3 regions of the Kribbella sp. NPDC051587 genome follow, and region 2 is predicted to be linked to each of the others. Evidence: riboswitches for the same ligand, from Rfam matches in the RefSeq annotation. Region 2 holds a riboswitch; each other region holds the start of a gene.
The links. A riboswitch is a leader RNA that binds a small molecule or an ion and turns the genes downstream of it on or off. The one in region 2 is predicted to bind glycine.
Positions count from the first base shown of each region.

Region 1: another riboswitch for glycine. It lies ahead of ACIA49_RS08050 (L-serine ammonia-lyase); the one in region 2 lies ahead of gcvP (aminomethyl-transferring glycine dehydrogenase).
Region 3: another riboswitch for glycine. It lies ahead of gcvT (glycine cleavage system aminomethyltransferase GcvT); the one in region 2 lies ahead of gcvP (aminomethyl-transferring glycine dehydrogenase).

Region 1 is NZ_JBITDE010000002.1:369,864-380,283, forward strand. It holds gene ACIA49_RS08040 (alpha/beta fold hydrolase) at 1-303, opposite strand, end outside; gene ACIA49_RS08045 (DUF3817 domain-containing protein) at 402-737, shown strand; glycine riboswitch at 913-1,010, shown strand; gene ACIA49_RS08050 (L-serine ammonia-lyase) at 1,090-2,463, shown strand; gene ACIA49_RS08055 (hypothetical protein) at 2,465-2,716, shown strand; gene ACIA49_RS08060 (alpha/beta fold hydrolase) at 2,970-3,797, opposite strand; gene ACIA49_RS08065 (hypothetical protein) at 3,858-4,763, opposite strand; gene lysX (bifunctional lysylphosphatidylglycerol synthetase/lysine--tRNA ligase LysX) at 4,844-8,200, opposite strand; gene ACIA49_RS08075 (DUF998 domain-containing protein) at 8,309-9,055, shown strand; gene ACIA49_RS08080 (alpha/beta fold hydrolase) at 8,991-9,737, shown strand; gene ACIA49_RS08085 (ROK family protein) at 9,734-10,420, opposite strand, start outside.
Region 2 is NZ_JBITDE010000011.1:49,119-59,538, forward strand. It holds gene gcvP (aminomethyl-transferring glycine dehydrogenase) at 1-1,027, opposite strand, end outside; glycine riboswitch at 1,105-1,195, opposite strand; gene ACIA49_RS31180 (MerR family transcriptional regulator) at 1,217-1,837, opposite strand; gene ACIA49_RS31185 (bifunctional nuclease family protein) at 2,028-2,522, opposite strand; gene ACIA49_RS31190 (MerR family transcriptional regulator) at 2,546-3,205, opposite strand; gene ACIA49_RS31195 (FHA domain-containing protein) at 3,192-3,722, opposite strand; gene gcvH (glycine cleavage system protein GcvH) at 3,853-4,236, opposite strand; gene ACIA49_RS31205 (DUF881 domain-containing protein) at 4,261-5,376, opposite strand; gene ACIA49_RS31210 (small basic family protein) at 5,378-5,710, opposite strand; gene ACIA49_RS31215 (DUF881 domain-containing protein) at 5,707-6,546, opposite strand; gene ACIA49_RS31220 (CDP-alcohol phosphatidyltransferase family protein) at 6,550-7,143, opposite strand; gene ACIA49_RS31225 (YciI family protein) at 7,309-7,680, shown strand; gene ACIA49_RS31230 (RNA polymerase sigma factor) at 7,677-8,876, shown strand; gene ACIA49_RS31235 (DNA polymerase Y family protein) at 8,882-10,402, opposite strand.
Region 3 is NZ_JBITDE010000007.1:409,240-419,659, reverse strand. It holds gene ACIA49_RS26075 (carboxylesterase/lipase family protein) at 1-167, shown strand, start outside; gene ACIA49_RS26070 (hypothetical protein) at 164-1,417, opposite strand; glycine riboswitch at 1,537-1,631, shown strand; gene gcvT (glycine cleavage system aminomethyltransferase GcvT) at 1,783-2,892, shown strand; gene gcvH (glycine cleavage system protein GcvH) at 2,892-3,266, shown strand; gene glyA (serine hydroxymethyltransferase) at 3,268-4,530, shown strand; gene ACIA49_RS26050 (heparinase II/III family protein) at 4,764-6,707, shown strand; gene ACIA49_RS26045 (plasmid stabilization protein) at 6,881-7,204, opposite strand; gene ACIA49_RS26040 (hypothetical protein) at 7,381-7,539, shown strand; gene ACIA49_RS26035 (DUF2797 domain-containing protein) at 7,581-8,459, shown strand; gene ACIA49_RS26030 (HelD family protein) at 8,436-10,420, opposite strand, start outside.

The DNA of each region.
Region 1 (10,420 bases), on a different contig from region 2:
CCCCGTCTTGATCCGGTCGACGCCGGAGTCACCCGGGCCGCCCGGTCCGAAGACGAGTGCGCCGACGCGGTCCTTCTTCGCCGTACGGCGGGCGATCGCGAGGCCGAAGGTTGGTCCGTCCGGGTACCGCCAGTCGACGGGGAGTCGCAGGGTCGCGCACTCCGAGCCTTTGACGACGAGCGGATCTTCCTTGCCTTCGACCTTGCAGTCGGACCAGTGGACAGCGGCCGACGCCGGCAGGACGGCCAGGCTTGAAGCGGTGACGGTGAGGACCACACCCCACGTGAGCGATCTGAATCTCATCTGATCGATCCTTCGGCAACCGCTTGCTCCCTCACATCGGGGACAGACCCTCAGACCACCCCGGTCGGGGCTTGGGGGACTTGTTAGGGTCGGGCGCGATGACACACTCACGGTGGTTCCGGACGGTGGCGATCGCCGAGGCGATCTCGTGGACCGGTCTGTTGATCGGCATGCTGTTCAAGTACGTGCTGTCCGACAACGAGGCGGGCGTGAAGCTGTTCGGCCCGATCCACGGCGGCATCTTCGTCGTGTACGTCGTCACCGTGCTGGTCGTGCGGAAGCCGTTGCGCTGGTCGTGGCCGGTGACGCTGGCCGCGCTGGCCGCCAGTGTTCCGCCGCTGTTCACCTGGTTCTTCGAGATCTGGGCTAGAGGTCGCGAGCGGCAGTCTCACGCCTACTGCGCAGCACTCGGCACGGCACCTCACCGCACTTGAGCGAAGGACAAGATGCTCCGCATCGTGCCCTCCCCTCAAGCACGCCGAGCTACCGCACCGAGCACTTGCTCGCTACGGCGTGAGACCACCGCTCCCGACCTAGCGCACCGGCCGGATTGACGCCGCCCGCGAAGCCGCCGTACCGTCCTCGACGGAAGCTAATTCAACAGCCGCATGAACCCGTGCGGGAGAGACCCAGGCTGCACGTGACCTGGGCGCCGTAGGAGCAACTCTCCCCAAGAATCTCTCAGGCACCTTCACCGTACGGGCGAGGCACCTCTGGAGGACAACAGTCCAACAGAGTGGGGAGGACACCACTCTCGGTCAACGACGACCGGAAGGGACCTCCAGTATGGCGATCAGCGTCTTCGACCTGTTCAGTATCGGGATCGGCCCGTCGAGCTCACACACCGTGGGACCGATGCGCGCGGCCCGCACGTTCGTGCTCGGCCTGCAGGAGGCCGGTCTGCTGACCGCGACCGCCCGGGTCGAGTCCCAGTTGTTCGGCTCGCTCGGTGCGACCGGGCACGGGCACGGCAGCAACAAGGCGGTGCTGCTCGGGCTCGAGGGTGAGGATCCCGAGACCGTCGCCACGCACTCCGTCGACGCGCGCGTCGAGACGATCCGCGAGCGCGGCCAGCTGTTGCTGGCCGGCGTCCACGAGATCGTGTACGACGACAACACCGATCTCGTGATGCACCGGCGGAAGGCCCTTCCGTACCACCCGAACGGGATGAGCTTCGTGGCTCGCGGTGCAGATGGCGCCGTACTGCGGGAGCGCACGTACTACTCGGTCGGCGGCGGGTTCGTGGTCGACGAGAACGCGGCGGCCGGGGACCGGATCGTGCCGGACAGCACCGTGCTGAAGTACCCGTTCCTGAGTGGTGCCGAGTTGCTCGACCGCTGCCGGGAGTCGGGGCTGTCGATCGGCGAGGTGATGCTCGCCAACGAGCAGGCCTGGCGGACCGAGGAAGAGATCCACAGCGGCCTGCTGAAGATCTGGCAGGTGATGCAGGACTGCGTGCAGGAAGGGTGCGAGACCGAGGGTGTGCTGCCCGGCGGCCTGAAGGTGCCGCGGCGCGCGCACCTGCTGCACACCAAGCTCACCCGCGATCCGTGGTCGGTCGACCCGCTGAAGGTGATGGACTGGGTCAACCTGTTCGCCCTCGCGGTCAACGAGCAGAACGCTTCCGGTGGGCGGATCGTCACCGCTCCGACGAACGGTGCCGCGGGCATCATTCCCGCCGTACTGCATTACTACCGGCGGTTTATTCCCGGCGCGACCGACGACGGGTGCGTCCGGTTCCTGCTGGTGGCGGCGGCGATCGGCGTTCTGTACAAGGAGAACGCGTCGATCTCCGGGGCCGAGGTCGGCTGTCAGGGCGAGGTCGGTTCGGCGTGCTCGATGGCTGCGGCCGGTCTGTGCGAGCTGCTCGGCGGTACGCCGGAGCAGGTCGAGAACGCGGCCGAGATCGCGATGGAACACAACCTCGGTCTCACCTGTGACCCGGTCGGCGGGCTGGTGCAGATCCCCTGTATCGAGCGGAACGCGATGGCCGCGGTGAAGGCGATCAACGCGGCCCGGATGGCGATGCACGGCGACGGCGTACACGTGGTGACGCTCGACAAGGTGATCAAGACGATGCGCGAGACCGGCGCGGACATGAAGATCAAGTACAAGGAAACGTCCCGTGGCGGCCTGGCCGTCAACGTGATCGAATGCTGACGTGCATGCGCCGCTCACCGACACTGTGCTGATGACCTTCGACGGCACTGTCGTCGAGTTCTTCGGGTACACCGACGTCCACCGCTACCACGTCTGGCAGCAACCGACCTTCGAGTTCACCCAAGGTCGGATGCCCCGGCTGATCGTCCGGCTCGCAAGCGGTGGCAAGCACTCGCTGCTCTACGACCGCGACCGCCTGGAAGGACTTCAGGCGGTCGCCGCCGAGGTCGCCCGCGTCGTGGCCGAGGCATGAGCTGGTTCGCCTACTGGTAGGTCGTTCCGGGTGGGCTCGCCGTACTGGGCGATCTGCTGTCCTTCGCCAGCCTGACCCGACCACCTAACGTCCGAAGAACCGGAGACGGGCCCTCCGATCCTTCGGACGTTGCGGATGCCAGCCCCGATGCAACCGGCGCCGTCCTCCACCAGTAGCCATCTGATGGGTCCACCCATGAGATCGCGCGGCGCTGGGGGGCTTAGAGGGACTACCTGCAGTCGTTCGTGTCGGGTCAGGGGTGGGTGGTTTCGAGGATGGTTCGGGCTACTTGGGTGGGAGCGTCGTTCATGGGGACGTGGCCGGCGTTGAGGAGGGGGATCATGCGGGCGCGGGGGAGTTGGAGGTGGGCGCGGGCGGCTTGGACCGGGAGGAGGACGCGGTCGTGGGTGCCCCAGGCGATGGTGACGGGGACGTTGGGGACGTCGCCTTCGAAGGTGGCGCCGGCGCGGGCGTGGGCGGCGACGCGGTCGAAGCCGGTGCAGTCGCGGAGGGCGCGGGATTCGGCGACGACGGCGTCGGGGTCGCGCAGGGCCGGGCGGTGGTAGATGGTGCCGGTGAGGACGCGGCGGCCGGCGGGGGTGCGGGAGAGGCGCTGGACGGTGGGATCCGGCGTACGGCGGGCGACGCGGCGGAGGTTGGTGAGCAGGCCGATGGCCCAGCGGTTCTCGCGCGGCGACCAGAAGCCGGCCGGGGCGAGTGCGGTGACCGAGCGAACCAGGTCGAGTTGGCCCATGCGGAGGGAGACCAGGCCGCCGAGGGAGTTGCCGGCGATGTGCGGGCGGTCGACGTCGAGGGCTTTGCAGAGGGCGTCGACGGTGTAGGCGAGGCTGTCAAGTTCGTCCGGGACACCTAGTGGGATGTCGGGGGAATCGCCGAAGCCGGGGAAGTCGAGCGCGATCACGTCGTGGTGCTCGGCGAGTTCGTCGAGGACCGGGGTGAAGGCCTGCCAGTGGTGACCGATGCCGTGCAGAAGCACCAGCGGGTCGCCCGAACCCTTGCGGTAGTAGGCGACCTCGACGCCCGGGACGCCGGCCACGGTGAGGCTTGCGGTTGCACTCATGACCTCATCGTGAACCTACTGGCGCGTCCTGTCATCGTGACATGGTCGATGTCACATAGCTTAATAAGCTTCGACTTCGCTGGTAGCGGCGTTGCCGGTCACGGTGGGTTCCAGGTTGATCTTCCAGGACTTGTCCGGCCCGAACGCCTGGTCGAACTTCTGGAACGAGCACCCGCTCCCGAACTGGCGCCGCTCCGAACTCCACTCCGCGCCGCTCTTGTAGTACAGGTGGTACGCCCCGCCGATCCGAGTGATCGCCGCCGCCTTGCCGGCCCGGATGTATGTCATCACGTGCGGATCCCGCGGCGGCTTCCCGTCGGTGACGACCGAGATCGCGACGTCCTTCGACGTACCGTTCATGATCGACAACCGCCCGATCCCGGCTTCGCCATGACGCACGAGCGTCTCGCCGTTCGCGGGCCGCTCCGGCTTAGGAGCCGGGCCCGGGTTCGGCAACGTGCTCCCGAAGTTCAGCTTGAGCTTCGTCAGCGCCACCAACGCCGGCGTGAGGTCGGTGCGCAGCCGCCGCTGAACCTTCTGCGAGGTGTACGCACTACCACCGCAGCGCGCATCGAGCTCGGCCTGCTCCGAGTCGGACAGCTTGTACGCTGCCACTCCGATCCGGTCCTGCAACAGCTGATGTACGGCGGACAGTCGCCCCTCGACCGTCAACGCGGCCAATCGCCCGGAGGCGCCGTTCAGCGCCTTCGACAGCTCGCCCATCGCCTGGGCCAACCCCTCGGCCGTCTGCGCCCGCGAGAGTGTCCGAAGGCTTACCGCCAGCGACTTCTCGGCCTTGGTCAGCTCACTTTGGTACGCCGCCTGTCCCAGCGGTCCGCGTGGTGTCACGGGCGCGGCAGCCGCCGTACCTCCGCTCGGCGTCGGCGGTGCCGCACCGTCGACCGGAGTCGCCGAACACCCCACGAGCACGCACAGCAGTGCCCCAACTACCGCAACCTGCCTCATCCACCCCGCCCCAGTATCCCCAGCCCCGCGCCCTCCTCAAGGCTACGGGTCAACCCAACTCGGGACGACCCGGCGCAACGTTAAGAATCACGCGGCGACGGGCGGACGAACGGGAAAGCGAGTGTGGAGCGGATGTTCTGGCCGGTCAGCATCATCATCACCCGGTCGACGCCGATACCGAGTCCACCGGTCGGTGGCATCGCGTATTCGAGAGCGCTGAGGAAGTCCTCGTCCAGTGACATCGCCTCGGGATCACCGGCCGCCGCCTTCAACGACTGCTCGGTGAGCCGCCTCCGCTGTTCAACCGGGTCGACAAGCTCCGAGTACGCCGTACCGATCTCAGCACCGAACGCGACCAGGTCCCAGCGCTCGGCGAGCCGGGGCTCGGTGCGGTGCGTCCGGGTCAGCGGCGACGTCTCCAACGGGAAGTCGGTGTAGAACGTCGGCAGCGTGGTGTGCGGTTCGACCAACTCGTCGTACAGCTCAAGCACCAGCTCACCCGCGGAAAGATCGAACGTCGTATGCACACCGTGCTGGTTGCACAGCTCCCGCAGCGTCTCCACCGAAGTGTCGGGAGAGACCGGTACGCCGGCCGCCCGGGCAACCGCATCGTGCACAGTGATCACCGGCCAGTCGCCGGAGATGTCGATCTCGCCGTCCGGCCGCTGCACCATCGGCTTGCCGAAGACCGCGGTCGCCGCTTCGATCAGCAGCTCCCGGGTCAGCTCGCGCATCACGTGGTAGTCGGCGTACGGCTGATAGGCCTCGACCGACGTGAACTCCGGGTTGTGGGTCGCGTCCGCGCCCTCGTTGCGGAAGTTGCGGTTCAGCTCGAAGATCTTGCCGAGCCCGCCGACGCTGAGCCGCTTCAGGAACAGCTCCGGCGCGATCCGCAGGAACAGATCGGTGTCGTAGGCATTGATGTGCGTCTGGAACGGCCGCGCGTTCGCGCCACCGTGCACAGCCTGCAGCATCGGCGTCTCGACCTCGATGAACCCCCGCGTCTCGAACCCGTTGCGCAGGGCCCGTACGGCGGCGCTGCGGTGCCGCATCATCCGCAGCGAGTCCGGGTTCATCACCAGGTCGATGTGCCGCTGGCGGACGCGCGCCTCGGGGTCGGTGAACCCCTTCTGCTTGTCCGGCAACGGGTGCAGGCACTTGGCCGCCATCATCCACTCGGTGGCGGCGATCGACAGCTCACCGCGCTTGCTGGTCACGACCTCGCCGGTGACGCTGACGTGGTCGCCGATGTCGACGAGCCGCTGCCAATGATCCAGCGCGGCCTCGCTGCAGGCGTCGGCGGACAGCATGACCTGCAGCTGGACCAGGCCGTCCTGCAACTGGGCGAACGACAGTTTGCCGTGGTCCCGCATCCGCACGACCCGGCCGGTCACCGAGACGATCTGGCCGGTGTGGTGGTCGGCGGGCAGGTTCTGGTGCAGCTCACGGATCCGCTCGATCGTCTCGGTCCGCTTGACCGAGACCGGATACGGATCGATGCCGGCGGCAACAAGCCCGACCAGCTTGGTACGGCGGATCTGTTCCTGCTCGGTGAGTTTGCGCTCCGGCAGGGTCGGCCGCAGCAGCGTCTCCTCCTGCTCGTGGACCGCCGCCGCGAAGTGGTCACCGTCGCCGGCCTGGATCGCATGCCGCTCGCCCGCAGTCACGCTGTCGACACGGGTCCAGGGCCGCGGCGCGGGCAGGAAGCCCTCGGCCGTTCCAGCAGCCAGCAGCACCTGGGCCAGCGAGGCGCCACGGGCGTAGCAGATCAGTCGTGGCGACCAGCGCGGCAGGTACTTCTCGTTCGACTGGTAGAGACTCTCCAGCTGCCAGAAGCGTGACGCGGCCGTGAGCAGCGCGTTCGTGAGCCGGAGGACCGGGCCTGCGCCCACTCGTTCGGCGTCGCTGAAGATTTCCCGGAACATCGCGAAGTTCAGCGAGATCCGGTGCAGACCGAGGTCACCGCACGCCTCCACCAGCGACGTGACCATGAACTCCATCAGGCCGTTCACGGACTCCGGGTCGCGGCGCATCAGGTCCAGCGAGACCCCGCGCACGCCCCACGGCACGAAGGACAGCAGCCCGCGGACGTTGCCGTCGGCATCGCGGGCGATCACCATCACGCAGCGCGCGTCGGCCGGGTCACCCAAGCGGCCCAGCGCCATCGAGAAGCCACGCTCGGTCTGTGCACCACGCCACTTCTCGGCAAGCCCGACGTACTCGGCGAGGGCCTCGGGGGAGAGGTCGCCGTGCCGGACGACCTCGGCGCGGTAACCGGCCCGCTGAGCCCGCGTGACCGCCTGCCGGACCGGACGCATCGTGCGGCCCTCAAGACTGAAGTCGGCGACGTCGATGATCGCCTCGTCACCCATCGCGAGGGCGCGCAGCCCGGCGTCGACGTACGCGCGAGCTGCTTCTTCGCTGGCGGACAGGACCGCCGGGGTCCAGCCGTACAGGCGGGCTTCCTCGGTCCAGGCCTCGATCGCTCCGGGCCAGGCCGTCGGTTCGCCGAGCGGGTCACCGCTGGCGAGGCTGACCCCGTTGACCACCCGGTACGCGATCGCGGCGTCGCCGGCCGTGGAGAAGATGACCGCCTTGTCGCGGCGGGTCGCGAAGTACCCGAGGGAGTCGCGCTCACCACTCTCCAGCAGCAGACGTCGTACGCCGAGCTCCTCGGGCTGGGTGAGATAGCGCACACGGCGGGCCGACCGCAGGAAGATCGCGAAGGCGATCACCAGCGACGCGGCCGAGATCGCGCTGACGACCAGCCCGACCCAGGCGTGGCCCTTGTGCCCGTCGAGCTTGCTGTGCTGCTGGCCGAACGCGGCCACGATCGCCCAGCCGATCTTCTGCCGCTGGCCGCTCAGGGAGTTCGGGAACACCTGGGTCAGCGAGATGCTGACGGCGATCGAGATCAGCATGCCGGTGATCAGGGCGCCGATGGCGAGCCGCCGGCTACCGGGGGCCAGCTGGGCCGGGAACGCGCCGCGGATCTTCCACAGCAGCACGATCAGCGCGCTGACCACGACGACCTGCAGGATGCCGAACTCGAGCTTCTGGATCGTGATCCGGTCCAGGTCGTCGACCAGCACGGTCTCCGGATTGTTCAGCTGGACGCTGCCGAAGGCGACGTACGCGATCAGGCCGAGCAGCCACAGGCCCTCGAAGACCCAGAGCACCCACAGCAGCGCGGCCCGTTTTCCGCGCAACAGCGCGCTGCCGACCACCGCCAGGTAGACCGCCGGGAAGAACGTGTGGCCGGCTGGAATGCCGAAGAAGTCGAAGGCCTGGTCGACCCGTCGCACGTACGCCGGAGCGAACAGATGCAACACAATCGCAAGGAACGACCACACCGAGGCGAGCACGACAACGCGCCCGACCCACACCGCAGCGCGGTGCTGCCACGCCGGAATCACCTTCGTCTGTTCGGACCGCACGGTGCGATCATCCCACTCCCGGGGGCATCCGATGGTCGACTTAGGTCTACTCCAGGGGTAGACCTGAGTAGGCAGTCAGCGGGTGGCCGGGTGTGGAAGGCTTGCCCCATGTTCGCCGTCCCCGCCGGATTTCCGTACCGCCTGACCCGGAATCTCATGATCGCCGCCGGGGTCCTCTACTGCAGCCTGATCCTCGAAGCCGTCGCGGGTTACCCGCTCGACGTCCATGCCTCGTTCCTCAGCGAGCTGGGTGCGCTCGACCAGTCGACCAGCCTGTACGCGCGGGCGGGGGACCTGGGCGCGGGCGTGCTCGTGTTGTTCGCCGCTGTGCTCGCGCGGCCGGCGGCGCGGATGCACCGCGATGTGATGGGTCTCATGTCCAGCGCCGCGCTCTTCGGCCTCAGCACCTTGGCCGACTCGTTCTTCCCGATGGACTGCGCACCGTCGGCCAGTGCCGCCTGCCGGATCGCCGAGAAGCACGGGCACGACGGCGTCGAGCTGGTGATCCACGAGGTGACCTCGACGCTGGCCGGGCTCGGAACCATCGCGCTCGGCCTGTTCGCCATCCTCGTCCTGCGCCGGATCGGCTGGGCCGGGGTCTGGGGCCGGGCGGTCGCCGTACTGGCCGCGGCCGTCGCGCTCACGAACGCCTGGCTCGGCATCGCGACGGGGGTGGAAGTGGTCAGCGGCGACGACCTGCACCCGCCGGGCGTCCTGCAGCGAGTGGCGATCTTGCTCTTGTGTGTTTTGCTCGCTGTACTACTTCCCGCTCTGAAGCGAGGTTTCAGCGATGACCATCTGGCTCGTGCTGCCCGGAATGGCCGAGACCGCGGCGGAGTTCGAGTCGCTGCGTGACCTGCTGCCGGGGATCGACCTGCGGGTGATCGATCCGGCACGGACCGCGGTGAACGCCGATCCCGCCGTACTGCGGGCTGCTGCCGGCGTACCGGCCGGGATGGCGATCGGTCTGATCGGGCACTCGATCGGTGGGCTGGCGGCGTTGCGTTGGGCTTTGACCCGGCCGCAGGAGGTGGCCCGGCTCGTCCTGGTCGACTCCACCCTGCCGTCGGAGACCGGGCGGCGGTGGCTCTATCCGGGGACAGCCGCGGAGCGGGTGGTTCGGAAGACGCTCGGCTTCCTGGGCCGGACCGGTCTGCCGCGGCTCGTCGGTCCGCTGGTCCGTCGCTCGATGGTCCGGGTCGGCAGTGTACGCAATCACGATCCTTTGCCAAAGGCAACGATCAGGAAGTTGTACGGCGATTCTCGTTGCTGGCAACGGTTCTGGACCGAGCTCACGGCCAGCTGGATCGCGGCTGTTGACGTCGGCAAGCTTCTCCCGGGCGGCGCCGTACCGACTGTGTTGCTCGTGGCAACTGGTGGTAGCTCGAGCGTGGGTGCCGATACCTGGTTGGCGGATCAGCGCAAGCTGGCTGCTGCCCTGTCCGGAACCGTCGAGGTGCTGCCGGATTCGGCGCACCTCGTCCACATCGACCGCCCCGACGCAATTGTCAAGGCGGTACAGACGTTGCGTCCTTAGGTCGTGCTGGTCAGGGTCGGCGTCGGGAGCTTGCGCTGCCAGACCTCGTCGAGCGCCATCCGCATCGCGCCGGTGACGACCGCGTCCTCGGCCAGAGCGGACAGCTCCAGCTTCGGGTGGTTCAGCGTCAGCAGCCGCAGTTGGTCGGAGATGGCATCCAGCAGGACGGCACCGGCCCGAGCCACACCGCCACCGATCACCACAGCCGTCGGGTCCAGAACCAGTACGGCGGGCGCCAGCGCGCGGGCGAAGTCGCGGGCAACCTGCTGTACGACAGCCTGAGCCACCGGATCGCGCTCAGCCGCAGCCGCGAAGACGTCGGCCGTGTCGAGCTGCTCGCCTCCGAGCTCGGCGAGTCGGGACTCCGGGTGGTCCAGCGCCGCCTGGCGGCCCAGCGCTGCGATGGCCTCCGAGCCAACCGCCCGCTCCAGCGGGCCGCGGCTGTCTTCGGGGTTGATCACGTCGTCCGGTGCGGTCGCGATGAAGCCGATCTCACCGGCCGCGCCGGTCCCACGGTGCAGCCGCCCGTCGATCACGATGCCGGCACCGAGCCGCTCACCCCACTGGACCGCGAGCAGCGTGCCGGTGCCGCCACGGGCAGCCGCGATGGCCAAGGCGGCCAGGTTCGCGTCGTTGTCGAGGATGACCGGGCAGTCGAGCAGACTGCGTACGTGCTTGGTCAG
Region 2 (10,420 bases):
CGTACATGGAGGCGACGACGGCCAGCAGGACCTGCGCCGTACAGATGTTGGAGGTCGCCTTCTCGCGACGGATGTGCTGCTCACGGGTCTGCAACGCGAGCCGGTATGCCGGAGCGCCGTCCGCGTCGACCGAGACGCCGACGAGCCGGCCGGGCAGCGACCGCTCGAGACCGGCGCGGACCGAGATGAAGCCGGCGTGCGGACCGCCGTAGAAGAGCGGGACGCCGAAGCGCTGCGAGGAGCCGATGACGATGTCGGCCCCGGCCTCACCCGGCGCCTCGAGCAGCGTCAACGCGAGCAGGTCGGAGGCGACCGCGACCAGCGTCTCGCGCTCGTGCGCGGCGGCGATCAGCGGCTTCAGGTCGCGGACGGCACCGCCCGAGCCCGGGTACTGCACCAGGAAGCCGAAGAAGTCGCCCTCGGGCAGACCGTCGGTGGTGTCGGCGACGACCACCTCGATGTCGAGCGCCTCGGCGCGGGTCTGCACCACGGCGATCGTCTGCGCGAAGGTGTCCGCGTCGACCAGGAAGCGGTTCGACTTGCTCTTGCGGTTGGAGCGGTGCGCGAGCGTCATCGCCTCGGCGGCCGCGGTGCCCTCGTCGAGCAGCGACGCGTTCGCGGTCGGCAGCCCGGTCAGGTCGGAGACCACGGTCTGGAAGTTCAGCAGCGCCTCGAGCCGCCCCTGGGAGATCTCCGGCTGGTACGGCGTGTAGGCCGTGTACCAGGCCGGGTTCTCGACCAGCCGGCGGACGATCACCGACGGGGTGAAGGTGCCGTAGTAGCCCTGGCCGATCATCGAGGTGGCGACGTTGTTGCGGGCCGCGAGCTGGCGCAGCTCGGTCAGCGCGTCGACCTCGGAGGCCGGCTCCGGCAGCCGCAGCGGCTCGGTGGACCGGATCGAGGCCGGTACGGCGGCATCCGCGAGCGCGTCGACATCGGCGTACCCGAGGAGTTCGACCATCCGCGCGACCTCGTCCGGGCGGGGCCCGATGTGCCGGTCGGCGAAGATTGCTGAAATTTCCGTCATCAAAGAGGCTCCGTTGCTTGCAGTAGCTTCCGGGGGCCTCCCCCTCTGTCACGCACGAGTGCACGCTTCAGAGTCGCCTGACGCACCCGGTCCATGGGCCTGAGAGGTTCCGGGGAGGAATTGCCCCTTCGGCGCCCGGTTTGCACGGGTCTCTCCCGAGTGCGGTGAACAGCTAGCTGAAAGAGTACCTCAGCCCGTCATGCGGGCCCGGCGGCGGGCAGCGAGCTCGTCGCTCGCGTGGTTCTCGTCGTCGCCTTCGCCGTGACCGTCGGCACGCTCGGTCGGCAGCTCGGACAGCGAGCCCTCGACCTCCCGCCAGACGCCACCGAGCGCGATGCCGAAGACGCCCTGGCCACCGGCCAGCAGGTCGATGACCTCGTCCGGCGAGGTGCACATGTAGACCGACGCGCCGTCACTCATCAGCGTGATCTGGGTCAGGTCGTCGATGCCGCGCTTGCTCAGGTGGGCGATCGCGGTCCGGATCTGCTGCAGCGAGATGCCGGCGTCCAGGAGACGCTTGATCACCTTCAGCAACAGCACGTCACGGAAACCGTACAACCGCTGCGTGCCCGAGCCGGTCGCCGGACGCACCGACGGCGAGACCAGGCCGGTGCGGGCCCAGTAGTCCAGCTGACGGTAGGTGATCCCGGCCGCGGCACAGGCCGTCGGCCCACGGAACCCGACATCCTCCGGCATCGGCCGCAGGTCGTCGTCGAACAGCAAGCCCTGGACGCCGGCCGCGGCGGCCGCCTCGGCGCGTGCTTCGGACGTCGACTGCGCCGTCAGATCCGTGTCGCCGGTGCGTGTCACGCCTGAGCCTCCCTGGATACCTACTGGAACGAGTCACCTGCGTGGAGTAGCAGCACCCCACAACTCCTTCACGGTAAGCCGCCGACCAGAGAGGGTCAACGACAACCGCTCCGAGCCGAATGCGTGTCGCGGCTCCCGCACGAATCGTTACCTTCCCGGTCTTGCCTGGTTCAGGCGTGCCGGAGGGGTCTCAGCTCTTGTCGAAGTCTTCCGGGGTGATCTGGTCGAGGAACTCGCGGAAGCGCTCGACCTCCTCCTCTTCCTGGACCTCGTCGACGGCTCCGGACTCGCTCTCCGGCACCGGGATCCCGGCCTCGGCGAGGATCTCGTCGGCGCAGAAGACCGGCGTACCGGTCCGGAGCGCGATCGCGATCGAGTCCGACGGGCGGGCCGAGATCTCGGTCTTGTCGTCGAAGACCAGGATCGCCTCGAAGACGCCGTCGGTCAGGTTCACGATCCGGACCTGACTCAGCGTGTGCCCGAGCACCCGGATCGTCTCCGCGAACAGGTCGTGGGTCAGCGGCCGCGGTGGCTCCATCCCCTGCTGGGCGAACGCGATCGCACTCGCCTCGGCCGCCCCGATCCAGATCGGCAGGTACCGCTCGCCGCCGACCTCCTTGAGCAGCACGATGGGCTGACTCGAGGGCATCTCGACCCGGACTCCGACTACGTCGACTTCGCGCACGCCTCAACCCTACTCCGCGCCGGTCAGCGCGGCAGCCGGGATCTCACCAGTGCCGTGTGCAACCGCACAGTCAGCGCCGCCAGTTCCTGCGTCTGATCGGTACGGCGGGGTCCGGTCACCTGCTCGATCAGCCCTACCTCGCGGTCGGCCGCGGTCCGGAACGGCCGCAGGTGCCGCGGCTCGATCCCGTACGTCGCGAGCTCGGCCGCCACCTGCGCGACCACGATCGCGTCGCCGCCGTAATGCTTGCCCTCGGCCACGATCAGGCCGTGGCTCTCCAGTTCGGCGAGCAACGCCGTACTGACTCCGGCCGCCGCGCAGAGCTCCGCCCTGGTCAGCCGCAGGTCGGTGCCGGTGGCACCGAAGTCGTCGGCGGCCGGCCCGGCGGCCGGCGTACTGGGAGCGATCGGCGGTCCACCCGCGGCCGGGCGCAGTCCGCGGTCGAGGGCACCGAGATGCTCCTTGATGACCTTCAGCGGCAGGTACTGGTCGCGTTGTGCGGTCAGCACGTAGCGCAGCCGCTCGACATCGCCCGCGCTGAACTTGCGGTAGCCCGACGCGGTACGCGCCGGTGTCACCAGCCCCTCGGCCTCGAGGAAACGGATCTTGGAGATGGTGACATCGGTGAACTCGGCCTGCAGCAGTTGCAGGACCTCGCCGATCGACAGCTCAGGCTTGGCCACTGGCGTAGTAGACGAGCCGGTACTTGCCGATCTGGACCTCGTCGCCGTTGCTCAGCTGGACCTCGTCGATCCGGTCCCGGTTCACGTAGGTGCCGTTCAGGCTGCCGACGTCGCGGACCTTCACGCCGTACGCGTCGCGGCGGAACTCGGCGTGCCGGCGGGAGACCGTCACGTCGTCGAGGAAGATGTCGCTGTCCGGGTGCCGCCCGGCGGTGACCACGTCGACGTCGAGCAGGAACCGGCTGCCCGCGTTCGGGCCGCGCTGCACGATCAGCAGCGCCGACCCGGCCGGCAGTGCACCGACCGCGGCCTGGTCGTCGGCCGACAGCGGCTCGCCCTGGTCGAAGCGCTCGGTCTCCGGCTCGGCGCTGATCGGCGTCAGCATCGCGGTGTCCGTCACACCAGGCGTCGGCGTCGCGGCGGCCGGCCGGTCCGCCCCAGGGAGCATCGCTCCGCACTGCGAGCAGAAGCGGCTGCCCTCGGAGTTCTCGTGCCCGCACTGGTTGCAGAACGGCATGCTGTGATCCTCCCGATCGCCGTTAGGCGACGTTGTGTCGTAGACCCCGTGGAACAAGTGTGTACCCAGCCTCAACCCTCTACCAGCGGTTGAGGTCCGGTAAACCTAGCAGGCAGTACCCAGGACGTGCCTAGCTCGGGTCGAGCTGGCCCTGGTAGGTCTCGGCGTCCATCAGCGCCTCGACCTCGGCGATGTCGTCCACCTCGATGTCGAGCAGCCAGCCCTCGCCGTACGGGTCGGTGTTGACCAGGTCGGGCTGGTCGGCCAGCGCCTCGTTCACCGCGCGGACGGTGCCGTTCACCGGGGCGAACAGATCGCTCACGCTCTTGGTCGACTCGAGCTCGCCGCAGGCGTCACCGGCGCGCACCGCGCTGCCGACCTCGGGCAGCTGGACGTACACGATGTCGCCCAGCGCGTCCTGCGCGAAGTCGGTGATGCCGATCCGCACGGGAGCGTCTTCTCCGGCCTTCACCCATTCGTGCTCGGCCGTGTACTTCAGGTCTTCGGGGTACACCGTCGTTCCTCTTTCTCGAAGGAATTACTTGGTCGGGCTGGGCGCCGGGCGAGCGTAGCGATGCTCCTCCTGCGCGTGCAAGGCGGTGATGGAGACGCTGGATTCCTCCTGCACGTCCGCCGTACCGCCGATCTGGGGACCGGTCACCTCACTGACCAGACCACCAGGAAAGTTGGACGCCTCGGCCAGGCTGTGCGAGTCGCCGATCGCCTCGATCACGTACGGCGAGTTCACCTTGGTGCCGTCGATCTGGATACCGGGGGCGTCGTCGACGAAGTCCGTGCTGGCCACGACCCGCGCCGTACCGTTGATCTGGATCGCCTCGGCGCCGGCGTCGCGCAGCTCCTCGATCGCGTCGAGCAGGTTGCTCGAGGTCATCTTGCCCTGCGGATCGTTCAGCGTGATCCGGATCCCGGGGCCCCGGGCGGGCAGCGTGCCGGCCAGGATGCCGAGCGTCCGGATCTGGGCGTCGGCCTGCTCCTGCGCGGTCTTGGCCTTGTTGGCGCTGGACGAGAGCGTGTTCTTGCGCTCCTCCAGCTCGGCGATCTCGCTCTCCAGCCGCCGGGTGTTCTGGCCGAGGCCGTCGAGGATCGCGATCAGGTCCTCACGGCGCGCGTTCTGGTAGCCGTCGTCAGCCCGGTTCACCCGGACCTGGACGACCGCGGTCGCGGCGACCAGGGCGAGGACCACGGCCACGATCGCCTGGCCGCGGGACGGCTTGAAGCCGGCCTTCAGCCGCCGGAGCGCGAGGTTCGGGGTGCGCGGCTTCTTCGCGGACGGCATCGGCGTCGGTTCCACCGGGTGCGCCTGCTCGGGCTTGGGCTCCGGCCGTGGCTCTGGTCGCGGTTCCGGCCGTGGCTCGGGCTTGGTGACCGGTGGGTCGAAGCGCGGTGGCTTGGCGTGCTCCGACTTCGGGCGGCGCGCGGGATCGTCCGGCGTACCGGCCTTCTTCTCCTCGGCGGGCTGCGCGGCCTTAGGGGCCTCGGCAGGCTTAGGGGCCTCGGCAGGCTTGGGGGCGTCGGCGGGCTTCGGGGGGTCGGCGGGTTTGCCGTCGGCGCTCCACCAGCTGGCGACGACCGTCGGCTGGTCGTCCGCGGCGGTCTTGTCGGGCTCCGGGGTGTCCGGCTTGTCGTCGCTCATGTCAGGCCCGGAAGATGTGCCGGCGGATGGCCGCCATGTTGGTGAAGATCCGGATGCCCAGGACGACGACCACGCCGGTGGACAGCTGCGAGCCGACGCCGAGCTGGTCGCCCAGGTAGACGATCAGCGCCGCGATCAGCACGTTGGACACGAACGACACGACGAACACCTTGTCGTCGAAGATCCCGTCCAGGAACGCCCGCAGGGCGCCGAACACCGCGTCCAGCGCGGCGACCACCGCGATCGGCAGGTAGGGCTGCGCCCACTCCGGTACGTCGGGCGCCAGCAGCAGCCCGAGCACCACACCGATGACCAGTCCCAGTACGGCGATCATTTCCCGATCACCTTCGCGTATCGCAGCGCGATGGTCGCGTCCGCCGGCACCAGCAAGGAATCCTCCGTCGTGATCGTCTTCCGGACATCGAAGTTGCTGACCAGGTACTGCACCCACTGGCCCCCTGAGCTCTGTGCGAACCGGGCCTCGAGCGTCCCGGTGTCGCCGATCGCCAGCACCGTGTACGGCGGCGTCAGCGACACGTAGTCGACAGTGATCGCACTGCCCGCACTACGGATCGCGGTCATCGCGGTGAGCCGGTGACCGTTCACCGAAACCGCCTCCGCGCCGGCCGTCCACAGCCCGTTGACGAGCTGCTGGAGGTCGACGTCGAGCAGCCGGCCCTCCTTGTCCGCGTCCTTGGCGTCGTCGACGACGACCTTGAGTCCCGGGCCGGTGACCGCGACCGCCCCGGTCTGCAGCTCGAGATCGTCGAGCTGCTGCTGGAGCGCCGTACCGTCGCTGTCGCTGCCCAGTCCCTCGGCCTGCAGCCGACGGACCTCGTCGGCCAGCTGGGTCTGGTCGGTGCGCAGCCCGGACAGCCGGTCGTCGGCCTGGTTGATCCGGGTGATCAGCTCTTTGCGCTGCTTCTCCGCCTCCGGCGCGGCTTGGTAGTTCTGCGCCGCCGCGACCGCGAGCAGGAAGCCGAGCACCAGCGCCGCAACCGTCAGCATCACCCGGTGCCGCACCCGGGCCGGCTTGCCGTCCTGCTGCGGCCGGCTCCGGGCGGCAACGGCGTACCCCTCGTCGATCGGGTGCGCCATCAGGTTGTTCAGCAGCGACATCGACGCGTCGACACGCCGCGGCGGTGCTGGTTTGGTCGCGGGCTCGGTCACTGGCTACCGGGCCTTGTCGATCGGTTTCACTGTCTGGATCAAGTGCCGCAGCTGCTCGAAGTAGAGCACCCCGGCCCAGTAGTAGAGCGCCGTACCCCAGATGGCGAAGGCCCAGCCGAAGACGCGGGCCAGCAGGTTCAGCGTGCTGTCGCCGTCACCGAGCAGCAGCAACGGGAACGCGTAGAGCAGGCAGAAGGTCGCCGACTTGCCGAGGAAATGCACCGGCAGCGCGTTGAAGCCGCGGCGGTGCAGCGCCGGCAGCGTGAACGTGAGCAACAGGTCACGCAGTGGCAGCGCGATCGCCAGCCACCACGGGATGATGTCGCGCAGCGCCAGCCCGAGCACGGTGGCGAAGATGTACAGCCGGTCGGCCACCGGGTCGAGCATCTGCCCGAGCCGGGTGGTCTGGTTCATCCGCCGCGCGATCTGGCCGTCGGCCCAGTCCGTGAACCCGGAGATCGCCAGCACGAGCAACGCCCAGCCGTCCTCCTTGGGCCCCAGGATCAGCCACAGGAACAGCGGCACACCCAGCAACCTGAGGAAGCTGAGCGCGTTCGGGATCGTGAGCACCCGGTCGGACACTTCCAAGTCCGGCACGCGCCCCCTCCTCTCTCACCCCTTGGCTCTATCGTTTGGATAGGCGGTGGTAACTGTACTTGGGGCCATGCCCCGGGCCATGGCCGGACACCCTCTACACCTGAACGTCTCGGCGGGTCACCCGCTATGGGTGCGGCGAACCGGTAATCCGATCGATACTGGACCGTGTCCAAGTTCCTGGTACTCATCTACGGCAATCCGGAATCCCGCGCGGTGTGGGACGGCCTGAGCGACGAGCAGAAGCGTGAGGGCATGGCCGGGTACGCCGCCCTGCACGAGGCCCTGGCCGAACGCGACGAGCTCCTCGCCTCCGAGTCCTTGGCTCCCCCGGCCGCGACCAAGCAGGTGCTGGTCCGCGACGGCAAGCCCTTCACCACGGACGGTCCGTTCGCCGAGGTGAAAGAGCAGCTGGCCGGCTTCTATCTCCTCGACTGCGAGTCCATGGAGCGGGCGGCCGAGATCGTCGCGCTGATCCCGGAAGCGCCGTACAGCGTGGTCGAGGTGCGGCCGGTGCGCGACCTGTCGGCGTACCAGTGACTTCACTCGAGGAGGTACTGCGTGCGGAGGCGCCACGGGTGCTGAGTGCGCTGACGCGCCGGTACGGCGATTTCGACGCGTGCGAGGACGCTGTTCAGGAGGCGTTGCTCGCGGCATCGATGCAGTGGCCTTCCAGTGGCCTGCCGGACAATCCGCGGAGCTGGCTGATCACAGTCGCATCCCGGCGGCGGATCGAGGTGCTGCGGTCGGAGGCAGCTCGGGTACGGCGTGAGTCGGTGGCCGGCGAGGTGGCGCCTGACTCGGTGTCATCGGTCGACGACTCACTCACGCTGCTGATGCTGTGCTGTCACCCATCGCTGACTACGCAGTCGCAGGTCGCCCTCACCCTGCGCGCGGTCGGCGGCCTGACCACCGGCGAGATCGCCCGGGCGTTTCTGGTGCCGGAGGCAACCATCGGCCAGCGGATCAGCCGGGCGAAGGCCAAGCTGCAGGACGCCCGGTTCGCCCTGCCCCCGGCCGACGAGCTACCGGCCCGGCTGACCGCCGTACTGCATGTGCTCTATCTGATCTTCAACGAGGGCTACACCGCGTCCTCCGGGGAATCCCTGCACCGCGTCGAGCTCAGTACCGAGGCCATCCGGCTCACCCGGCAACTCCACGCGCAGCTACCAGCCGAAGGCGAGGTCGCCGGTCTGCTGGCGTTGATGCTCCTCACCGACGCCCGCCGCCCGGCCCGCACCACCCCCGACGGCCACCTCGTCCCCCTCCCCGACCAGGACCGCTCCCGCTGGAACCGCGAGTCCATTGCCGAGGGCACCGACCTGATCACCACCACCCTCACCACCGCCCCGGTCGGCCCCTACCAACTCCAGGCCGCCATCGCCGCCGTCCACGACCAAGCGTTGGAGGCTGACGCCACCGACTGGCGCCAGATCCTGATGCTCTACGAACTCCTCGAGTCCACCGCCCCCGGCCCCATGGTCACCCTCAACCGCATAGTCGCCGTAGCCATGGTCCACGGCCCCACCGCCGGCCTCGCCCTGCTGGACGACCTGGACCCCGCCCTCACCAACCACCACCGCGTCCCCGCCGTCCGAGCCCACCTCCTCGAACTAGCCGGCGACCCCCACGCCGCCCGCACCGCCTACCTCCAAGCCGCCCGCCAAACCCAAAGCACCCCCGAACAGCACTACCTCCAATCCCGCGCCGAAGCCCTGGCCAAACCGAGCGCCTGAGGAGGTCAGTCGTAGGTGGCTTGGAGGTGCCAGGTGTTGTGGCGGAGGGTGAAGAGCCAGGCGCGGGTGTCGGCGGTGACGAACTGGAAGCGGGCTTGGCGGGAGGTGGTGGTGGGGTCCCACCAGCGTTCTTCGGTGGTCCAGGGGCCGGCCCAGGCGGTGATGGGGTGGAGCTTGTTGCTGTCGGCTACGCGGCGGCCGGGGGCGAGGCGGAAGGCGGTGGGGGCGGCGGAGAGGTCGCCGCGGGCGGTGACGGAGACGTGGGTGCCGTCGGCGGCGTAGACCTGGGCGGGGAGGGGGTCGGGGAAGACGGTGGTGGGGGCGAGGGCGGTGATGGCGCCGGGCCAGGGCTGATCGGGGGCGTGCGCCGGGACCGGGCGGTCGCCCCAGGGGATGTGGGTCTGGCGTTCGGCGAAGCCGCGGCCGCCGCCGACCACCACTGAGACGACGGCGCCGTGGCCGAGCATGCTCTGGACACGCGTCAGCGCGCGGTGGATCCGCTCGTCCGGTCCGCCACCCCACAGGCCGTCGGCCTGGGAGCCGATCGGGTCCACCTGCTCGGGGATCAGGCGGAGCCGGGTGACCGGTGAGGTCAGCCCACTGGTCGCCGTACCGCTGCCTTGGAGTTGCCAGCGGACCCGGTCGACCACGTCCGCGGCGGTGAACCAGCGCGGGTGCAGCCACTCCCGCTCGTGGATCCGGCCGGACTCGGTGCCGACCTCGACCCGCAACGTCGTACAGACTCCGCCGAGCTCGGTCAGCCGGGCGACCAGCTCGTCGGCCACCGACCGGACCGCGAACGCCACTTGGTCGACCCGGTCCACCGGCGGCTCGAAGTCGAGCGTGCGGGTGAGCTCCGGCGGCACCTCCCTCGCGACCACTGGCCGGTCGTCCACCCCACGGGCGAGCCGGTGCGCGAAAGCGCCGTCCGGACCGAACCTGGTCAGCACCTCGGCGCTGGGCAACTGCGCGAACGCCCCCAGCGACCGCAGCCCGAGCCGGCGCAGCAGACCGGTGAGCGTCGGTTGCTCGAGTACGTCGACGCTGAGCGGTGCCAGGAATCCCGGCGACTCCCCCGGCGGCACCACCAGCACCCGCGTCTGCTCCGAGCTCGCCCGAGCCGCCTGCTCGGCCGCGAACGGACCGTCCGCAACCCCGATCCGCCCTCCTGGCACCTCGAACGTCTCGAGCCGGTCGAGCAACTTCTCCGCGGCCTTGGCCTCACTCCCGTAGAACCGCGCCGGCCCGCGCGCCTGCACCGCGCACATCCCCGGCCGGATCACCTGCACCCCCGGCGTCAGCGCCTCCAGACACTCGACCACCGGATCGAACGCCCGCGTATCCGTCACCGGGTCGTACTTCACCACCACCAGCTCCGGACACCGCGCCTGCGCCTCCCGGGCCCGCTGCCCCCGCCGCACCCCCTCCCGCCGAGCAGCCGCCGAAGTAGCCAGCACCTTCCCCTTCTCCAACACCGCCACAGCCCCGTCACCCACCCCGGCCGCCACCACAGGCCAGTCGGGCACCCAGACCACCATCACCCG
Region 3 (10,420 bases), on a different contig from region 2:
ACTGGTCGGCCTTCGCCCGGACCGGCGACCCGAACACACCGGGACTACCCCGCTGGCCGCGATTCCGCGCGGGCCAGTCGATCGTCCAGTCCCTTGGACCCACCATCCGCCGTACCGACCTGAGCGCTGCCCATCACTGCGGATGGTGGAGCACGATCAAGTTCTAGCGCGGCGGGTACGGCGCGTCCTGGAGGCCGAGGTTCTTCCAGACGAAGCGCGGGATCCAGGCGAGGAAGTCGCGCAGGATCAGGGAGTTGCGGGCGATGGTCTGGTGGTCGTGGCGGCCGGGCTCGAACCAGGCCCAGTTGCCGACGACCTGGAACGGGGCCGGCTGGGTGGCCATCAGGAACTCCATCTGGCGCGGGTGGATGACGTCGTACGCGAACTTCTGGTCGCGGGCGTGGATGGCGAACCGCTTGTTGAAGGCTTCGCTCTCGAAGCTGATGCCGGCGCCGAGGCCGCGCCGGCTGACCTGGATCCAGGGCATGTGCACCGGCAGCTCGAAGCCAAGGATCGGCTCGCTGTGGTTCTCGGTGACGGTGCGGGTGGTGGTGCGGCCCTCGGAGTCGGTGGAGGTCTCGGTGCGCGTGGTCTTCCAGTGGTGGGTAAAGGCGACGAACGGCGGGCCGTCGCCGTCGCGGCCGCGGATCACGTCGCTGGTGCTGTGGTCGTGGCCGCCGCGGGTTGTCGGCGTGCTCTGCAGCAGGCTGTCGTCCTGGCCGATCCAGTACCAGTCCGGGTGCTGGTAGAAGCCCAGGCGGGCCTCGCGCTCGGGCTGGATCCAGTGGTCGAGCGGTGTGGCGTCGATCGCGGCGGCGATGGCGGCCAGCTGCTCCAGCCAGGGCGCGAGCAGCTCGGAGTCCTTGTGCGGCGGGTCCTGGATGACCAGCTGGTCGCCGTCGATGCTGAGGTTCACACCCGGCTGGCTCCCGGCCAGCGCGAGCAAGGCGGTGCAGAGCTGGCCGCTCAGCACCTCGTTGGCGAACGCCGGGTCCTGTACGCCGACCGTCCAGCCCGAGCCGAGTTGCGCCGGAACCGGCACCATGGTCGCGGAGACACCGGCCCGGGGCCCCGTCTGACCGCCGGTGATCCACAGTTCGGGCAGGCGGCGCGACAGCGTCACCATGCCGACCCAACCCTTCCAGTACTCGCTGCCGTACTCGATCACCTGGAACGGCCGTCCAGTGCTGGTCAGACCGGTGATCTGATCGTCCGGCGAGCGCTTGAACCCCAGCCCGAACGGCGGGTTGTTCAGCCGCGCGACGGTCGCGAACGACGGGCTGCCGACGAAGGTCCAACCGCGGTCGCGCAGCGACTTCAGGTACCGCTGCCGCCGGACGAACCAGACGACGACCGCCAGCAAGCCGATCAGCGACAGCCCGATCACCACCAGGGGCAAGGTCGACAGTCCGCTCATCGTGTCCCTCTCTGTCACGCGATCCGCCGGTCCGCGGCGCTCACCTGGGACGAGCCAACCACATGGACGGTTCCGGAACGGCTGCTAGAGTCGGCCGCCTAACTGCATATCGCGCCGTTCGAATCGGGGCGGGAGAGTCCGGGTGCGGCACAGCCCGGCGCCGAAGGAGCAAATCTCCCCAGAATCTCTCAGGCCCACTGACCGTTCCGATGAGGCGAACTCTGGAAAGACAGGTCCGGTTGGACCTGCACCCACGGTGCAAACCGCCCGATCCGGCGGCGAAGCTCTCAGGTACCGATGACAGAGCGGGGAGGTCACCCAGCAGTGGCACCGCCTGGTGCCTGACCGAGGGAGCCTCCCAACTTATGGCAGAGTCGCGCGCGACTGCTTTGCACGCAGAGCATCAACAGCTCGGTGCCTCGTTTACTGACTTCGCCGGCTGGACGATGCCGGTGCGGTACACCTCCGACATCGCCGAGCACACAGCCGTCCGAACCACCGCGGGTCTGTTCGACCTGTCCCACATGGGCGAACTCGAGCTGATCGGCGCCACGGCCGCGCAGGCGCTCGACCACAGCCTGGTCGGACAGCCGTCGAAGATCGCGCCCGGCCGCGCGCGGTACTCGATGCTGTGCACCGAGGACGGCGGCATCATCGACGACCTCGTCGTCTACCGGCTCGCCGACGACCACTTCCTGATCGTCGCGAACGCCGGCAACACGGCGGTCGTCCATGCCGAACTGACGCAACGGATGGCCGGGTTTTCGGTTGAGGTTCGCGACGCGACGGAGTGCTGGGCGCTGATCGCCGTCCAGGGGCCGGTCTCCGCGGAGATCCTGGCCGAGCTGACCGAGGCCGATCTGCCCGCGCTCAAGTACTACGCGATCACCGAAGCGAAGCTTGCCGGGAGCAACATCCTGCTTGCCCGCACCGGGTACACCGGTGAAGACGGTTTCGAGATCTACTGCCGCCCGGACGAGGCCGCGCGGATCTGGGCCGACCTGCTCCGGACGGGAACGCCGTACGGGCTCAAGCCTGCTGGGCTGGCCTGCCGGGACACGCTTCGGCTCGAGGCCGGAATGCCGCTCTACGGCAATGAACTCAGCCGCGACCTCACGCCGTTCGAGGCCGGGCTCGGCCGAGTCGTTGCCTTCAGCAAAGAAGCTGACTTCGTCGGCCGCGAGGCACTCGCCCGCCGCCGCGACGAGGGCGCCCGGCGGGTGCTCGTCGGCCTCACCTCAGCCGGCCGGCGGTCACCGCGCAGCGGGTACGCCGTACTGGATCCGGCGACCGGCCGGGAGATCGGCACGGTCACGAGTGGCGCGCCGTCGCCGACGCTCGGGCACCCGATCGCGATGGCGTACGTCGACGCGAGCTACCAGGAAGCGGGAACCCCGCTGCAGGTCGACATCCGCGGTACGCACGACGACGTGACCGTCGTACCCCTCCCCTTCTACCGCCGCCAGGAGTCCTGATGTCCGTCCCCACCGAACTGCACTACACCGCGGACCACGAATGGGTCGCTCTCGACGGCGACGTCGCCACGGTCGGCATCACCGCCTTCGCCGGCGAGGCGCTAGGAGATGTCGTGTACGTCGACCTGCCGGCTGTCGGCACCGCGATCACCACCGGCGACGCGTGCGGTGAGATCGAGTCGACGAAGTCGGTCAGCGACCTGTTCGCGCCGGTCGACGGCGAGGTCGTCGAGCTCAACGAAGCCGTCGTCGTCGATCCCGGCCTGCTGAACACCGACCCGTACCAGGCCGGCTGGCTGGTTCGGATCAAGGTCACCGGACCCACGAATCTGCTGGACGCCGGTGCCTACCAGGCACTGATCGGAGGCGAGTGAGATGAGCACCCTCAACCAGTCCCTGGCCGAGTTCGACCCGGAGATCCACGCGGCGGTGACGGCCGAACTCGGCCGTCAGCGCGACACCCTCGAACTCATCGCCAGCGAGAACTTCGCCCCGATCGCGGTGATGGAGGCGCAGGGTTCCGTCCTCACCAACAAGTACGCCGAGGGCTACCCCGGCCGCCGGTACTACGGCGGCTGCGAGCACGTCGATGTCGTCGAGCAACTGGCCATCGACCGGGTCAAGGCGCTGTTCGGTGCCGACTTCGCCAACGTCCAGCCGCATTCCGGTGCCCAGGCGAACGCGGCCACCATGTTCGCGCTACTCAACCCCGGTGACACGATCCTCGGCCTCGACCTCGCGCACGGCGGTCACCTCACCCACGGGATGCGGCTCAACTACAGCGGCAAGCTGTACGACGTCGTCGCGTATCACGTCCGAGACACCGACTTCGTGGTCGACATGGCCGAGGTCGAGCGGCTCGCGCTGGAGCACCGGCCGAAGCTGATCGTGGCGGGCTGGTCGGCGTACCCGCTGCAGCTCGACTTCGCGGAGTTCCGGCGGATCGCCGATCTGGTCGGCGCCTACCTGATGGTCGACATGGCGCACTTCGCCGGCCTGGTCGCAGCCGGGCTGCACCCGAACCCGGTCCCGCACGCCGACGTCGTCACCACCACGACCCACAAGACCCTCGGCGGCCCGCGGGGCGGCGTCATCCTCACCAACCGCGCGGACCTGGCGAAGAAGTTCAACTCGGCCGTCTTCCCGGGTCAGCAGGGCGGTCCGCTGGAGCACGTGATCGCGGGCAAGGCGGTCGCGTTCAAGCTGGCGGCCACGGAAGAGTTCCGCGACCGGCAGCGCCGTACACTCGAGGGCGCCCAGGCGATCGCGACCCGGTTACTGGCCGACGACGTCCGCGCTGCGGGGATCTCGGTGCTGACCGGCGGAACGCAGGTGCACCTCGTCCTGGTCGACCTGCGGAACTCCGAGCTGGACGGGCAGCAGGCCGAGGACCGGCTGCACTCGGTCGGCCTGACAGTGAACCGGAACGTGGTGCCGTTCGACCCGCGGCCGCCGATGGTCTCCTCCGGACTCCGGATCGGTACGCCGGCCCTGGCGGCTCGTGGTTTCGGGCCGGCCGAGTTCGCGGAGGTCGCGGACATCATCGCCGCCGCGCTCGTCGATCCGGCCGACCTCGACGCGCTGCGCGAGCGGGTCGGCCTGCTCACCCAGAAGTTCCCGCTGTACCCGGAGCTCTGACTCCCTTACCAGCAACGAAATTGCCACTAGTGGCAATTTCGGCTCCGCTTCGGGGCTTCATGCAACGGTCTGGTCCCGGCCAAGCGTTATGGCCTACATAAGGGTCCTGACCGGAAGTTCCGAAGCCGGGCCCGGGGGTATCGACACTCTCTTCATCGACCTCCCCCGGACCAGTCTGTGCTTATACCGGTCTAGACCTGTATTTGCCATGGGCGGGTTCGGAGGAGGCTGGGGTGGCGCAACACAAGCAACTGCACCGCAAGGTCCGCAACACGGTCGCGTTGGTCGCGGTCTGTGTGCTGGTCTGCGGGATCGCGTTCGCCGGGGCGGTCGTCCTGCTGGGCGAGGACAAGCGCCTCGCCGCGAGCGGAGCGCCATCGTCGTCTCCGCTGCGGCAGGCGCCGACGGCCGTGCTCGCGCCAGGGGCGAAGACGCCCGCGAAGCCGGTCGCGAGCGGCTACGCGTGCCCGGGCTACAGCGGTCTGCAGAAGTCCGTGCCGCTGCCGATGATGCTCAGCGACACCTTTGCCTGGGGCAACAACGCGGCGTACAAGGTGGGGAACGGTTCCGGCGACATCAAGTGGGAGTCGGACCCTTACAACGACCCGAGCTGGCATCTGTGGCTGCACTCACTGCGCTGGCTCGGCAACGGAATCGACGCGACCCGCGCCGGCAATGCCAAGGCCAGGAACCACACCCTCGCGATCATCCAGGACTGGGTGAAGGACAATCCCTTCCCTTGGCTAGCAACATCTTCGACTCCGTCGAGGCGTGACGCCAGTGCGTCCGAGTCGACCATGCACCGGACCAACGTGCTGATCTGTGCCCGGCAGGCACTCCTGACCAGTCTTCACACGCGCACGCTGCCGGCGCAGTACAAGTGGCTCGACGACGCGCTGCTCACGCACGCGCAGTACATGATCGACCACTGGAGCGGCGTCCGGAACCACGGCACCGACGAGAGCATCGCGCTGTTCGGCGTCGGCTGTACCTTCGGCCGCCAGGACCTGATGACCAAGGCCCGCGACCGGCTCAACTCGGCCGTCGTCCAGTCCATCGACGCCGAGGGAACCACCAACGAGCAGTCCGTCGGGTACGCCGGCTTCAACTACCGGCTCTGGGGCCGCGCGGCCGCGGTCGTCCGGCGCTGCGGGGTCGATCCCGGCCCGGCGATCGAGTCCCGGCGCAAGCTGCTGGCCGACTGGATGGCGCTCGCCACCAAGCCGAACGGCGAGCTGTTCCAGATCGGCAACACCACGCAGGAGAAGGTCCACAGCGAGCCCGGTACCCCGTGGGAGTTCGTCGCGACGCAGGGTAAGTCGGGTCCGCACCCGGTCCGTCGTACCGGGATCTTCAAGGGCGGCTTCATCTTCGGCCGGACCGGTTGGGGTGAGCAGCGGGCGTTCGGCGCGGAATCGGCGTACAGCATCCGGTTCGGACCGAAGGCGCTGTACCACGGCCACGACGACCATACGTCGATCAACTACAACTGGCACGGCCAGGACATCCTGATCGACCCGGGGTACTACGGCTACAAGAAGGGCGACCTCCAGGACTGGGCCCCGAGCCAGGCCGCCCACAACGTGATGACCATCCCGACCGCCCAGAGCAAGAAGGTGCCGACGCGGCTGATGGGCTCGGCCAGTACGTCGAACTCGGACTACTACCAACTGGCCGACCAACCCGCCGATGGCGTCAACCGGGCTCGCGACCTGCTGGTTCTGAAAGACCCGGACGTCGTTGTCGCGCTGGACCGCGGGGTGTCGACGAGCGAGCAGCGCTACGAGACCCTGTGGCACCTGCCACCCGGTCAGACCGTCACCGTGCAGTCGCCCACCACAGCGGTGGCGACCGGCGGCAAGGTGGAGACCCACCTGTTCCAGATCCCGTTCGGTGACATGAACGGGACCACCACCGTCGACCAGGGCAAGTCCAACCCGGCCCAGGGCTGGTACCTCCCGGACATCTTCGACGCCAAGCCGGCGCCGGTCGTCAAGTTCACCCAGACCGGGCAGAACGCCCGCATCCTGTCCGTCATCGCCCCCGCGGCCACCGGCGAGCAGGTCTCCTACACCACCCGATCCGCCGGCCCGAACTTCTTCGTCGACCTCACCATCGGCGCCACCAAGGTCACCGTCAAGGTGACCCCCGACGGCCGCCTCACCCGGATGAACTGACCTTCGGCCCACTCCGAAGAGCGTCTTCAGCCACCGTCGAATCCGTTGAGCGTCCGCGTCTCACCCGGTCGACTAACGGCATGAGCAATCGCGATCTGTGAGAGCCCGTTCCGACGAACCCAAGGAAGAGAACCAATGGCAACCAGGGATCAGTAGTCAGCCGGACCGCGCCGTCACCGTTCGACGGCGCGCTCCAACTCTGCCTTGGTCATCTTCGACCGGCCCTTGACGCCCTTGTCCTTGGCCTCGTTGTAGAGCTGCGCCTTGGTCCGGCCGCCCGGGCCCTGGTGCGACCGGAGGCCGCCACGGCGGCTCGACGAGATGTCGTGGGTGGAGCTACGACTCGACTCCTTCGCCTCGCCGGAACGGGCGCGTTCCTTGTTCACCGTCCGCGCGGCGATCTCCTCCGCCACATCCTCGCTGCGGCCGCTCTTCTTGAGGCCGGCCTTGATGTGTTCGTACTGCCGTTCCCGCTTCTTGTTCGATCCAGCAGGCATCGTCCAACTCCTTTCGGCCTCCGCCCGGTACCCCAATGGTGTGTCCGGTACCCCAATAGTGTGTAAAGGCACCACCCAGGCAGACAACTTCGTTGCTCGCCATCGCGTCATGAAGTCGTACGGGGTTCGTCTCACCTGCACGGAAGGCGGTCGAGCGAGCGGATGGGGTGTGACAGATGAGCCACGACAGTGGTGGATCGGTGGAACAGGTGGGTGATGTCTGCCGGTTCGGGTGGGCCGTAGGCGGGCAGGCACATGTCTGCCGGCAGGGAAGCGGTCACGCGTTGCCGCACAAATGCGGGTACTGCGGCGTGCAGCACGACGACCCGCACTAACTGCCAGAGACTGTCCGAGGCGCCGTCTAGAGTCAGCGCCCATGAGCGAACCTCCCCGCGTTGCCGGACTGGTCTGGAACGACGGCCTCCCCCAGCTGGAGTGGTCCGCCACCACACCACGCACTCCGCTTCGCCTGGGTGACGAGATCGCCTTCGGCGCCGGTCACGACCGCCAGTGCGTCGGCATCTGGCGCAACGGCAAGCGCCTCGGCTGCCCGACCCGGACGCCGCTCGCGGCCGCTGCACACGGACCGCTCTGCCCCGAGTGCCAGACGATGGATCGTTCGAACTCGATCGCCGCCGACACCCGCCTCGACGATCCCCGCGAGTTCGCCGTCTACCTCGCGCACCACGGCAGCCGCGTCAAGATCGGTATCACCGCCGCTGACCGCGGCTCGGCCCGGCTCCTCGAGCAGGGCGCGCTCAGCTCCGCCTTCCTGTCCAGCGGCACCCTGGCCGCGGCCCGCCGCGTGGAGCGGCTCTTCACCTCCGCCTTCGGCGTGACCGACCGCGTCACCTCCCCCACCAAGCGCACCGCCCGGCTGAGCCCGCCGACCGCCGCCGAGCGGGCCACCGAACTCCGCGACCTCGCCAAGAACGTCAGCACGCTCGACTGGCCCGACGGCCAGGCCCTCCGTGAACTCGAGGTCGTCGACCACACCCCGACGTACGGGCTCCCCGCCGACGGCATCCGGCCCGCTCATGCGCTCGCCCCGCTGACGCCGTACGGCGTGATCTCCGGCCGCATCACCTGTCAGATCGCCCGCGACCTCTACCTCGACACCCCGCACGGTCTCGTCCTGGCCGACACGCAACTCCTGTCCGGCTGGCCGCTCAACCCGCTAGTGCCCGGCGCACCCTTCACGGCCGGCATCGACCCGATCGCCGCGCCGGTCCTACCGCAGGACGCCTTGTTCTAGCGCCTCCGGCAGCGGCGCCGAGTGGACGAGGTGCAGGCGGCTCACCGCTCGCGTCAGTACGACGTACAGGCGCTGCAGCCCACGGGCTTCCGCAGCCGCGATCCGCGCCGGCTCGGCCACCACAACCGTGTCGAACTCGAGTCCCTTCGCCAGCGTCGCCGGTACGCAGACCAGCCGCGTCGCCTCCATCGAGTCCTCCGAGTCGCCCAGCAGCCCGGCCTCCAGCCCCGCCCCGACCAGCTCAGCCTGCAGCGCCTCGATCTGGTCGTCAGCGGCAATCAACGCCACCGATCCCTCACCAGTCAGCGCGATCCGGCACGACTCGACCACCGCTGCCGCCAGCTCGTCCTCATCAGTCCGTACGACGGCCAGCGCGTCAGCCACCGTCCGCACCCCGGTCGGGACACCGAGCGTGGGAGCGATCTGCGGCAGCAGGCGAGCGGCGAACTTGATGATCTGCTCCGGCACCCGGAACCCCCGGTCCAGCTCAACCACTAGCCCGTCCGCCTTGTCCAGGTGGCCGAGCACCTTGTCCCACGACCCCGCAGCCCACGGCGTGGTCGCCTGAGCAACGTCGCCGAGCACCGTGGCCGACCCGATCCGGCAACGCCGACCCAGCGCCCGCAGCTGCATCGCCGACAGGTCCTGTGCCTCGTCCAGCACCAGATGCCCGAGCGAACCGGCCTTCCGTTCGATCAGGTCATCAAGCTCATCCAGCAACACCGCATCGGCCGACGACCACTTCGCCGCCTTCCAACCGCGGGCCGGCTTCGCCCACAGCAACGCCGTCTGCTCGTCCGCCGTCAGATCGTCCCCCGCGACCTCGGCCAAGAACGCCGCGTCGGACAGCAGCCGGTGCAGCACCTGCTCAGGCACCAGCTTCGGCCACACCGAATCCACCAGCGCCTTCACCGGCTTCGACCGCGCCACCGCGTTCTGTACCCGGTCATCCGGCGAATCCCCCCGCCGCTCCATCAACACCAGTACGGCGTGGGCGAGCCGCTGCGCGAGCGCATTACGGCCGGCGGCGTACCCGGTTGATCCGCGCAGCGCGGCGACGATCTCCTGCGCCTCGTAGTCGTGGATCCGGAACCGCTGTGCCCCCTTGCTGTACAGCACGCCCTCGGTCGGCGTACCGATGAACGACCACAAGGCCCGCACCAGTACGGCGGACATCCGCCCATCGCCCTTCACCCGCGCGGTCTCGGGGCTGTCGGTCGCCGTGGTCGGGTGCGTGATCAGCTCCTCGATGGTGATCTGCCGGACGTCGACCTCACCCAGCGCGGGGAGGACCTTGCGGATGTAGGACAGGAACGAGCGGTTCGGCCCGACGATCACGACGCCGCCGCGCCGGAGCCGCTCGCGCTCGGTGTAGAGCAGGTAGGCGACGCGGTGCAGACCGACGGCGGTCTTCCCGGTGCCGGGCGCGCCCTGCACGCAGACCGACGGGTGCAACGGTGCCCGGACCAGGTCGTCCTGCTCTGGCTGGATGGTGGCGACGATGTCGCGCATCGGCCCGGTCCGCGGCCGCTCGATCTCGGCCCGCAGGAACGCGTCGCCCTGGTCGTGCGCCTCCGGCCCGATCATCGGCTCGTCCTCGAAGCCGGTCAGCTCGGCGCTGTCGGAGAATCCGTACCGCCGGCGCAGCAGCACCCGCTGCCGGTCGGAGTGCGTGGCCCGGTAGAAGGGGACCGAGACCGGCGCCCGCCAGTCGATGACGATCGGCTCGCCGCTGCCGTCGTGCACGTGCCGACGGCCGATGTAGATCCGGTCGATCCCGTCGATCGTCCCGTGCTCGTAGTCGAGCCGGCCGAAGAAGAGCGGTACGTCGGGCAGGTCGACCAGCGCCAGCGTCCGCTGCTCGTGGGCGCGCTGGTTGGCCTCGTTGGTGAACCGCTCGTCGTTGTCCTCACCCCCGATCACGGGGATGTCGCGGACCAGGACGTCGGCGTACATCCGGG